One region of the uncultured Merdimonas sp. genome, then DNA from elsewhere that is predicted to be linked to it. Evidence: predicted binding sites of a transcription regulator. Region 1 holds the regulator's gene; each other region holds the start of a gene.
The links. Region 1 encodes HrcA, which represses chaperone genes, less so after heat shock. Its sites were predicted from a motif close to TGTTAGCACTCNNNNNNNNNGAGTGCTAACA; they were not measured.

Region 1 (3,285 bases):
GGCCCGCGATCTTTCCTGCGTCCTTGGTAGCCTGACGCTGTGCGTCGTTAAAGTATGCAGGTACAGTAATAACTGCCTCTGTCACCTTTTCTCCCAGGTATCCTTCTGCATCTGCTTTCAGCTTCTGCAGGATCATTGCGGAAATCTCCTGCGGAGAATACTTCTTGTCATCGATCGTTACTCTGTAATCAGAGCCCATCTCTCTTTTAATAGAAGAAATAGTTCTCTCTGCGTTGGTAACAGCCTGACGTTTTGCAGGCTCGCCCACCAGACGCTCGCCGGTCTTCGTAAATGCTACGACAGACGGTGTGGTTCTTGCTCCTTCTGTGTTTGCGATTACTGTAGGCTGCCCGCCTTCCATAACGGCTACGCAGCTATTTGTAGTTCCTAAGTCAATACCAATAATTTTGCCCATTTTGAATTCCTCCTGTAAAATGAATTTCTATTTTTTATGTTAGTTTGCTACTTTTACCATACTGTGTCTCACAACAGAGTCACGGTACAGGTAACCTTTTTGAAACTCTTCGGCAACAATGTTTTCTCCCAGGTTTTCATCCTCCACATGCATCACTGCATTATGGAAATTCGGATCAAACTCTTTGCCGACGGCCTCGATGGGTTTCACCTCGATTCCTTCCAGTGTTGTCATCAGTTGTTTGTAAACTTTTTCCATGCCCTGTACAAAGGCATTGTCTTTTTCTTCTTCGGTCACAGCGGCAAGTCCCCGCTCAAAATTATCCACGACCGGAAGAATCTTTTCTATGATATCTTTCGCGCCTACTTCGTACATCTGGGATTTCTCCTTTTCCGTACGTTTGCGGAAGTTATCAAACTCTGCCATCTGACGGGTCAGCTTATCCGTCAGTTCCTCGATCTTTTCCTCTTTTTTATCTTTTTTCTTTTTCCCGAAAAATTTCTTCTTTTCTTCGGATCCTTCTTCTGCTTTTTCAGAATCTGCGGCTTCTTCCGAAGCTTCTTCAGAAGTTTCCTGTGCAGTCTCCTCTGCGGTCTCTTCAGCTGCCTCTTCCGCAGTTTCCTGTGCAGTCTCTTCTTCCGCGGCCTCTTCCGCCGCTTTTTTTGCCTCTTCCACGGCTTCCTTTACCATTTCTTCCTGGCTCTTTTCCTGCTTATTTTCCAAGGGTTCTTCCACCTTTCTTTCTTTACTTCCTATGTTTCTTCCTTATGAAACATCTGATCCAGTTCATTTTGAAGCCGCTTCATGGATTTGAGTACGTGTTCGTAATCCATGCGCTTCGGTCCGATAATTCCTATCGTTCCCTTCATGCCCTCGCCCAATTCATAGGTTGCGGTCACTACGCTGCAGTCTTTCATATTCTGGACAGGAGTTTCATCACCGATGTATACCTGGATCCCGGTGTTGTCCTCTCTGGCCAGCGTCTGGGTCACCAGTTCATTTAACTGCTGCTTCTCTTCAAACGCACTGATGATCTCCTGGGCGCTCTGCTTATCGCTGAGCTCCGGGTACTTAAATATGTTCGTGGCACCGCTGGTATAGATATGCATCTCGTTATCCACCTGGATCACTTCCGCCACAGCGTCCAGCACATTGCCCACCACTTCACTGTGGATTCCGGCCTGTTCTTTCAGCCTGGCGATCAGCCCCAGATTGATCTCCTCGATCGGCATTCCTGTCAGCGTCGTATTCAGAAGCATATTTAACTTCAGAAGATTTTCATTGCTTAAGGGCTCCTCCACATTGATGATCTTATTCTTGATCACATTGCCTCCAAGCACGATGACCGCTATAATCTGCTCTTCATCCACCATGGATAGCTGGATGAACTTCAGCTTATTGGCGCTGCTTACGGGGGTGGAGACCATGGTCGCGTAGTTGGTGCTGCTTGCCAGCACCTTCGCAGCCTGGCTTAATAGCTGTTCCATGCGGTCTGCCTTTTCCAGCATCTGCTCCTGCATCTCCGTAAGCTCCTGCTCCTTCTCCTCCATCAGCATATCTACATAGAGGCGATAGCCCTGGTCCGAAGGGATCCGTCCGGCGGACGTATGAGGCTGTAAGATGTAGCCCAGTTCCTCCAGATCCGCCATCTCATTTCTTATGGTGGCTGAACTTAAATTCAGATCTGTGTACTTGGATATGGTCCTGGATCCTACCGGTTCTCCGGTCTCCAGATAGTTCTGGATGATCGCGTGCAGAATCTTTAGCTTCCGCTCGCTCAGTCCGTGGTCCGCTACCATCCGCGTTCCTCCTTCCTTCGGCTTATTAGCACTCTTTAAAATTGAGTGCTAACATCTTCGACTATTAATTTAGCACTCTGCCATTTGTTTGTCAACACCATTTCCTCATTTTTTTCTTTTGAATAAAGGATGCCCGCCCGTGCGAGCACGGCGGCCGCCCTCCCGGGCGTATCACGCAAAAAGAGCATGTTATATATGAAACCATTCTTTCACACATAACATGCTCTGCTGTCATTCTTATCAGAAAACGATCCGCAAATTACTGCTGTTCCTTCTGCGCTTTACGGGCTGCACGTTTTTTTCCGTACCAGAGGATCGCTCCGGCATATACGGCCGCAGCCGCGATTCCAATCGCGTAGGAAGCCGCCCAGGGAAGGTTAAAGCCTATCTTGGCGTTCACGATATATGTAACCGTCACAAATGCGTACCACGCTCCCGGGATCAGCGGGATCCAGACAAACTTTGCCCGGTTGTTCTCAAACATCCAGATCGAGATGGCCAGGAACGCGAACAGGGAAAGGCTCTGGTTTGACCACGCAAAATAACGCCACAGGATATTGAAGCCTTCCGCGTTGCTCTTGGCAAACACCAGGATTACCGCAACCAGTACAAAGATAATCGCAGCCAGGCTCAAGCGCTTCGCCACATTTTTCTGATCCAGATGCAGGGCGTCCGCCACTGCCATACGAAGAGACCGAAGCGCGGTATCGCCGGAAGTGATCGGAAGCACGATCACGCCCAGAAGAGCGATGACTCCGCCTACCGGCCCAAGGATGTCCTTGCAGACTACTCCAATGGTCGCTGTCGCAAGAGACGCGTCAGCCGCCTGCAGTCCGAGATTGTAGACGCCCATGGCTCCTGCCGCCCATACCATGGCGATAAAGCCTTCCAGGATCATCATATTATAGAATGTCATACGGCCCTGGCGTTCACTCTTCATCGTACGGGAAATGATCGCCGTCTGTGTGGAATGAAAACCGGACAAAATACCACAGGCCACTGTGATAAAGAAGATCGGGATAAAATGATTTGCATCAAAATAATCCCCGTAAGACACCAGCGCGCCGTTCC
Region 2 (3,285 bases), on a different contig from region 1:
GCTTCCAAAACACAGCTGGACAGCGCGCTTAGCCAGATCACGTCTGGTCAGAAGAAGATTGATGACGGCTGGGCAGAGATCCATACTCAGGAGCGGAAACTGGAGGATGGAGAGGCCAGGATCCAGGAGAGCGAGACTGAGCTTGCGGATGCAAAGCAGGAATACGAAGAAGGAAAGACAGAGGCGGAAGCAGAGCTTGCAGATGCAAGGGAAGAGCTTGCAGATGCAAGAGAAGAGCTGGAAAAGATAGAGGATCCCACCTGGTACATCAATGACAGGGGGAGTCTTCCCGAATATGACGGGTATGGAGAGAACGCAGACCGGATGCGGGCCCTGGGAAGAGTGTTCCCGGTACTCTTCTTCCTGGTGGCTGCACTGATCAGTCTGACCAGTATGACCCGGATGGTGGAAGAACAAAGAATCGAGATCGGAACCATGAAGGCGCTGGGATATGACCGGTTCACGATCGCTGCAAAATATCTGGGATACGCCCTGATCGCGACGGTAGGAGGCAGCATCCTGGGCGTGCTGTTTGGCGAGAAAGTATTGCCCTATATCATCATATATGCTTATGGTATCCTGTATCAGCACATTCCGGAGATCCTGGTGCCTTATGACTGGAGTTATGCGGGAATGGCTTCGGCAGCAGCCCTTGCCTGTACCATGATCGCAACCTGGTATGCCTGCTATAAAGAGCTGGGAGACCAGCCGGCAGTCCTTATGCGGCCGCCTGCGCCCAAGATCGGGAAACGGGTATTTCTGGAACGGGTGACACCGGTCTGGAGGAGGCTTAATTTTACCTGGAAGTCTACGGTACGGAACCTGATGCGCTATAAGAAGCGGTTTTTTATGACAATCTTCGGGATCGGAGGCTGTATGGGCCTGATGCTGGTAGGGTTTGGACTTCGGGATTCTATTTATGAGATTGCAGACCTTCAGTATGAAGAGATCCAGACCTATGACGGAAGCGCGTATCTGCAGGATGACGTTACAGAAGAAGACCGGGAGTGCCTGGATGAATTTATGCAAGAGGACCCGGATGTCACCCGTCATATCAACGCCTATATGATGAATGTGACCCTGGAAAACGCGGGACATGAACACGAAGCATATCTGACGATCCTGGCAGATACAGACCAGGTGGGAAATTATTTCAGTTTCCACGACAGAGTCAGCGATGAAGAATACCATCTGTCCGACCACGGAGCCATCATCAGCGAAAAGACCGCGAAGCTTCTGGACGCGGAAGCAGGAGATACACTCCTTTTGGAAGATGACGACGGCGGAACGCACGAACTGAAGATTGAGCATATCTGCGAAAACTACATGGCTCATTATATTTATATGACGCCTGCGTACTATGAAGAAGTCACCGGAGAGCCGCCGCAGTACAACTGCATCCTGTTCCAGATGGATCCGTCCTATACAAAAGATGAGATGGAGGAGGCCGGAGAACGGATTGTATCCAGAGATGAAGTCTTAAGCGTTACTTATATGCACGACATTGAAAAACAGCTGGATGATATGCTGGGCAGTCTGAATCTGGTCATTGTGGTTCTGATCATCTCCGCCGGAATGCTGGCGTTTGTAGTGCTTTACAATCTGAATACCATTAACATCACGGAGCGGCAAAGAGAGCTTGCAACGCTGAAGGTTCTGGGCTTTTACGATCTGGAGGTGGCAGAATATGTTTATCGGGAGAACATTCTCCTGACCTTTATCGGCGCCGGCGTGGGCGCCCTGCTGGGAAAGGTGCTGCATTTATTTGTGATCGAGACCGTAGAAGTGGATGCAGCCATGTTCGGACGGATCATTCATCCATCCAGCTATCTGTACAGCCTGGCATTTACCATCGTGTTCTCCATGATCGTGAACTTCGTTATGTTTTATAAACTTCGGAAAATCGACATGGTAGAATCACTGAAAAGCATAGAATAGAAGAAGAGTGGACCAGGAAGCGGGCACCTGCCATGGCAGGTGCCTTTTCTTTTGTTTCTTTGGAGGATCAGGCGCTGACCAGTCACGGGTTGTCAGCACTCTTGTAAAAAGAGTGCTAATTTTTGGTTGACAATTGTTTTCTGTGGTATTATCATATCCTGTAGATGGAAAAAACGGGGGTTTCCCGCAAGGATAAAACAAAGAATAATAGGAGTGATAATGATGGCAGCAAAAAAAGGTAGCTTATCAATCAGCAGTGAAAACATATTTCCGATCATAAAGAAATGGGTGTATTCTGATCACGATATTTTCGTGCGGGAGATGGTATCCAACGGATGTGACGCCATCACCAAACTGAAAAAACTGGATATGATGGGAGAGTACCAGCTTCCGGACGACTATAAGCCGGCCATCCGGGTGGAAGTCAACCCGGAGGAAAAAACTCTGAAGTTTATAGATAATGGTCTTGGTATGACTGCCGATGAGGTGGAGGAATATATTACCCAGATCGCATTTTCCGGCGCCACAGAGTTCCTGGAAAAATATAAGGATAAAACGACAGAAGACGACATGATCGGCCACTTCGGACTGGGATTTTACTCTGCATTTATGGTGGCGGATGAAGTGCATATCGACACCCTTTCTTATAAAGAAGGCGCGAAGCCGGTTCACTGGGTCAGCCAAGGCGGCACAGAGTATGAGATGGATGAAGGTTCCAGAACAGAGGTGGGATCAACCATGACCCTCTGCCTCAATGACGACAGCCTGGAGTTTGCCAATGAGTACCGTGTCAGAGAGGTGCTGGAGAAATATTGTTCTTTCATGCCGGTGGAGATCTTCCTGTCCAAAGAACATGCGGATCCGGAGTACGAAACCATCGACGAGGCGGATCTGAAGGATGACGATGTAGTGATCGAACGGATTCATGAAGACGCCAAAATGGAAGAAAAAGAAAAGGAAAACGGCGAAAAAGAGATGGTAGAGGTAGAGCCGGCAAAGGAGAAGGTAAAGATCCAGAAGCGCCCGGTATCATTAAGCGATATCCATCCCCTGTGGACTAAGCACCCCAATGAGTGCAGCGATGAGGATTACAAGGACTTCTACCGCAAAGTGTTCCTGGATTACAAGGAGCCATTGTTCTGGATCCACCTGAATATGGACTATCCCTTTAATCTGAAAGGAATCCTGTACTTCCCGCGGATCAATACGGAGTATGACTCTATCGAGGGAACCATCAAGCTATACAATAATCAGGTATTTATCGCAGACAATATCAAAGAAGTGATCCCGGAATTCCTGATGGTATTAAAGGGCGTGATCGACTGCCCGGACCTGCCGCTGAACGTG
Region 3 (3,285 bases), on a different contig from region 1:
CCCCACTATTTTCGGCTCAATAATATTACGCACGATTGTAATAAAAATATAGAGGCCGAACAATTTCAACGCCATCGGATAATCTCCCAGAATCGCCGTGATCACTGCCCAGGGGATCATAATCCCCCCTGTCCCCAGCACCGGAAGGATATCAAAGATCGCAATGCAAAGAGCGATCAGAAGGGCATAATCTACGCGGAACAGTGACAGGCCAAGAAACAACTCCATAAAGGTAATGCTCATGATCAGCGCATAGGAACGGATACACACAAACAGTGTGCCCACCACATACTTCTGTACCTGCAGAAAAATATCTCTGGCCCACCCGTTTAACTGGCGCATGCAAAAACCGGTCAGCCGTTCATAATCCATGGCAATAAAAAAGGTAGAGATGACCATCAGAAGCATCTTAATAAACAGCATCGGCAAAGAGGACGCCACGTCTGAGATTGCTTCCATACTGGTCAGCGACAGATTGGAAACAATGCTTCTGAGAGACTGCATAAACTGGCTCCACAGATAATCCACCGTATCCAGAATATTGGAATCTGCCTGTTCCAGCGCCTGTTCCAGCTGATCAAACAGGTCCGTCAGCACCGGATTCATATAGATCCGGAAGATCGACGGCAGCCGCTGAACAAGGTCGGTGGCGAATGAAAAGGCCCGAATGCTGGCAAGCACAAGAAAGGTACCTATCGTGCCGTAAAAAAGCAGAACCATAAGAACGGCTGCCAGCTTTTTGGGGATTTTTGTTTTTCTTGCAATAAAATTGATCGGATGCTTCAAGATATAAGCGATAAAAAGCGCGGCCACAAAAGGGAACAGCAATGTCAGCGCAAATTGCAGCGCAAAGAAAATCGCGGCAATGATAATTGCAAAATATAAGAAATTTATGATAAATTTTTTCCGTTTTTCCATTCCAAGATTCCGCCCCTCTTTTTTATCAGCCTATTCCTTCCTTTATAAAAGAATACACAATATTAAGAATATCGGAGATAATCGGACGTGTCAACAACATGAATGCAATTTCGGCATTTTTTTAACAGTATTATGTGTTCACACTTTTTTCACAAAAGTTTTAGCACTCACCTCTTTACACTGCTAACAATATGTGTTATAGTACATACAGAACAAAAGAAAACCACTTGAGATAACTTCAAGAGTGCTGATGGTATTTGTTTTCATAATGAAAGGAGAAATGACTTATGATGATGCCTAGTATTTTTGGAGAAAACTTATTTGATGATGATTGGATGGATTTCCCATTTGACCGGTTCGACAGAGAATTCTTCGGACGCAAAAACCCATTGTATGGAAAGCATGCAAAGAATATGATGAAGACCGATATCCGGGAACACGATGAAGGTTATGAACTGGACGTGGACCTGCCCGGATTCAAGAAAGATGAGATCAGCGTACAGCTGAACAACGGCTACCTGACCATCTCCGCTTCCAAGGGTCTTGACAAAGACGAGCAGGACAAGAAAGGCAAATATATCCGCAAGGAGCGTTATGCCGGGGCAATGCAGAGAAGCTTCTATGTAGGCGATGCTGTGGAGCAGTCCGATGTGAAAGCAAAGTTTGAGGACGGTATCCTGAAACTTTGCATCCCCAAAAAAGATGCTAAAGCCGTAGAAACCCGGAACAGCATCGCGATCGAAGGTTAAAATTCCGGGGACAGCAAAAGCTGTCCCCGATCACATAGAATTTCTATCCATGCAGACAATAACCAAAAAATCATAAATCAGATTCAGGGAGGTAATTATTATGTTACTTGCAAACAGAGGTTTTAACAGTTTATTTGACGATATGTTTGATGATCCGTTCTTCACCCGCTCTTACAGCGGTACATCCAGCCAGGTTATGAAAACGGATATCCACGAAAAAGACAACAACTATATGGTAGAAATGGAACTGCCGGGATATGCAAAGGAAGATATCAAGGCCGACTTAAAGGACGGATATCTTACCATTACTGCTCACAAGAATGAGACCAAGGAAGAAAAAGACGCCCGCGGAAAATGTATTCACAAAGAGCGATATACCGGCACCTGCAACCGCAGCTTTTATGTGGGAGATGAAGTTACCCAGGACGACATCAAGGCCGCTTTTAAGGACGGAGTCCTGACCCTGCAGATCCCAAAAGAAGTGCAGCACGAAGAAGAACAGCCTAAGCTGATTACAATCGAATAATTTTTTCTCTTCATGTTCTAAAAAAACTACCGGCGATACGAAACCGCCGGTAGTTTTTTATTGTGACTGCCATCCTGTTATTCCTCGTCTTCATCCTCCAGCCCCAGGATCTCTGCCAGCACCTCAATGATAATCTCATTGGTACAGGATTTCACATATCCCATCATATGTATGGAGATCTCGTCCTGCTTCTGTGCCTCTGTCAGATTGGTGTTCCGGTGTGTCTGATTGATAAGCTGGACCAGATGGGGCGTCAGCTCCTCATATACTTCCTTCGTAGTCTCTGTCACCAGAGTTCTTAAATCCTCTTTCTTTACAGGTACCATACTCTTCCTCCTACCCGAAATTGCGGACCTTGAAGTCCCGCTGTGCCTCTCTTTGCTGATCTTTCTTCGCAATGTCCTGACGCTTGTCATACAGTTTTTTCCCCCTTGCCAGGCCAATCTCTACTTTTACCAGGCTGTCTTTCAGATATACCTTCAGGGGTACCAGCGTCATACCCTTTTCTTTGGTCTTTCCCAGAAGCTTGCGGATCTCGTACTTGTGAAGAAGGAGCTTTCTTACACGCAGTGGATCTTTATTAAAGATATTTCCCTTCTCATAGGGACTGATGTGCATACCATAGATAAACACTTCTTCATTTTCCACACGGATAAAGGCCTCTTTGATGCTGCACTTTCCCATGCGTAGAGACTTTACTTCTGTTCCGTGAAGGGCGATCCCCGCCTCATATGTCTCCAGGATGAAATAGTCATGATACGCCTTCTTATTATTGGCGATCAGCTTCATGCCTGTTTTCTTTGCCATCGTCTTCCTCTCCTTCCTCTGCAATCTCAAAATCAATGGTCCTCTGCAGCCGGTCCGCGCCGGTGACCCGCACGCAGATCCGCTCTCCCAGCCGGTAACGCCTGCCGGTACGCACACCTGCCAGCTCATAGTTTCGCTCGTCGTACTCATAGTGGTCATCCTTCATACTGACCACATGAACCAGACCTTCCACCGTATTGGGCAGTTCCACATACATGCCCCATTTGGTAATGCCCGATATCACGCCTTCATATACCTTTCCGATCCGCTTCTGCATATATTCCG

Region 2: the regulator HrcA is predicted to act here: its motif matches at 2,029-2,059, upstream of htpG (molecular chaperone HtpG).
Region 3: the regulator HrcA is predicted to act here: its motif matches at 1,077-1,107, upstream of ABGT54_RS01725 (Hsp20/alpha crystallin family protein).

The regions. Positions count from the first base shown of each region.
Region 1 is NZ_CAWVHE010000013.1:514,619-517,903, forward strand. It holds gene dnaK (molecular chaperone DnaK) at 1-415, opposite strand, end outside; gene grpE (nucleotide exchange factor GrpE) at 455-1,105, opposite strand; gene hrcA (heat-inducible transcriptional repressor HrcA) at 1,168-2,214, opposite strand; gene ABGT54_RS09545 (carbon starvation CstA family protein) at 2,474-3,285, opposite strand, start outside.
Region 2 is NZ_CAWVHE010000001.1:126,581-129,865, reverse strand. It holds gene ABGT54_RS00620 (FtsX-like permease family protein) at 1-1,938, shown strand, start outside; gene htpG (molecular chaperone HtpG) at 2,161-3,285, shown strand, end outside.
Region 3 is NZ_CAWVHE010000003.1:186,068-189,352, reverse strand. It holds gene ytvI (sporulation integral membrane protein YtvI) at 1-918, opposite strand, end outside; gene ABGT54_RS01725 (Hsp20/alpha crystallin family protein) at 1,206-1,667, shown strand; gene ABGT54_RS01720 (Hsp20/alpha crystallin family protein) at 1,768-2,193, shown strand; gene ABGT54_RS01715 (hypothetical protein) at 2,271-2,519, opposite strand; gene smpB (SsrA-binding protein SmpB) at 2,530-3,000, opposite strand; gene rnr (ribonuclease R) at 2,963-3,285, opposite strand, start outside.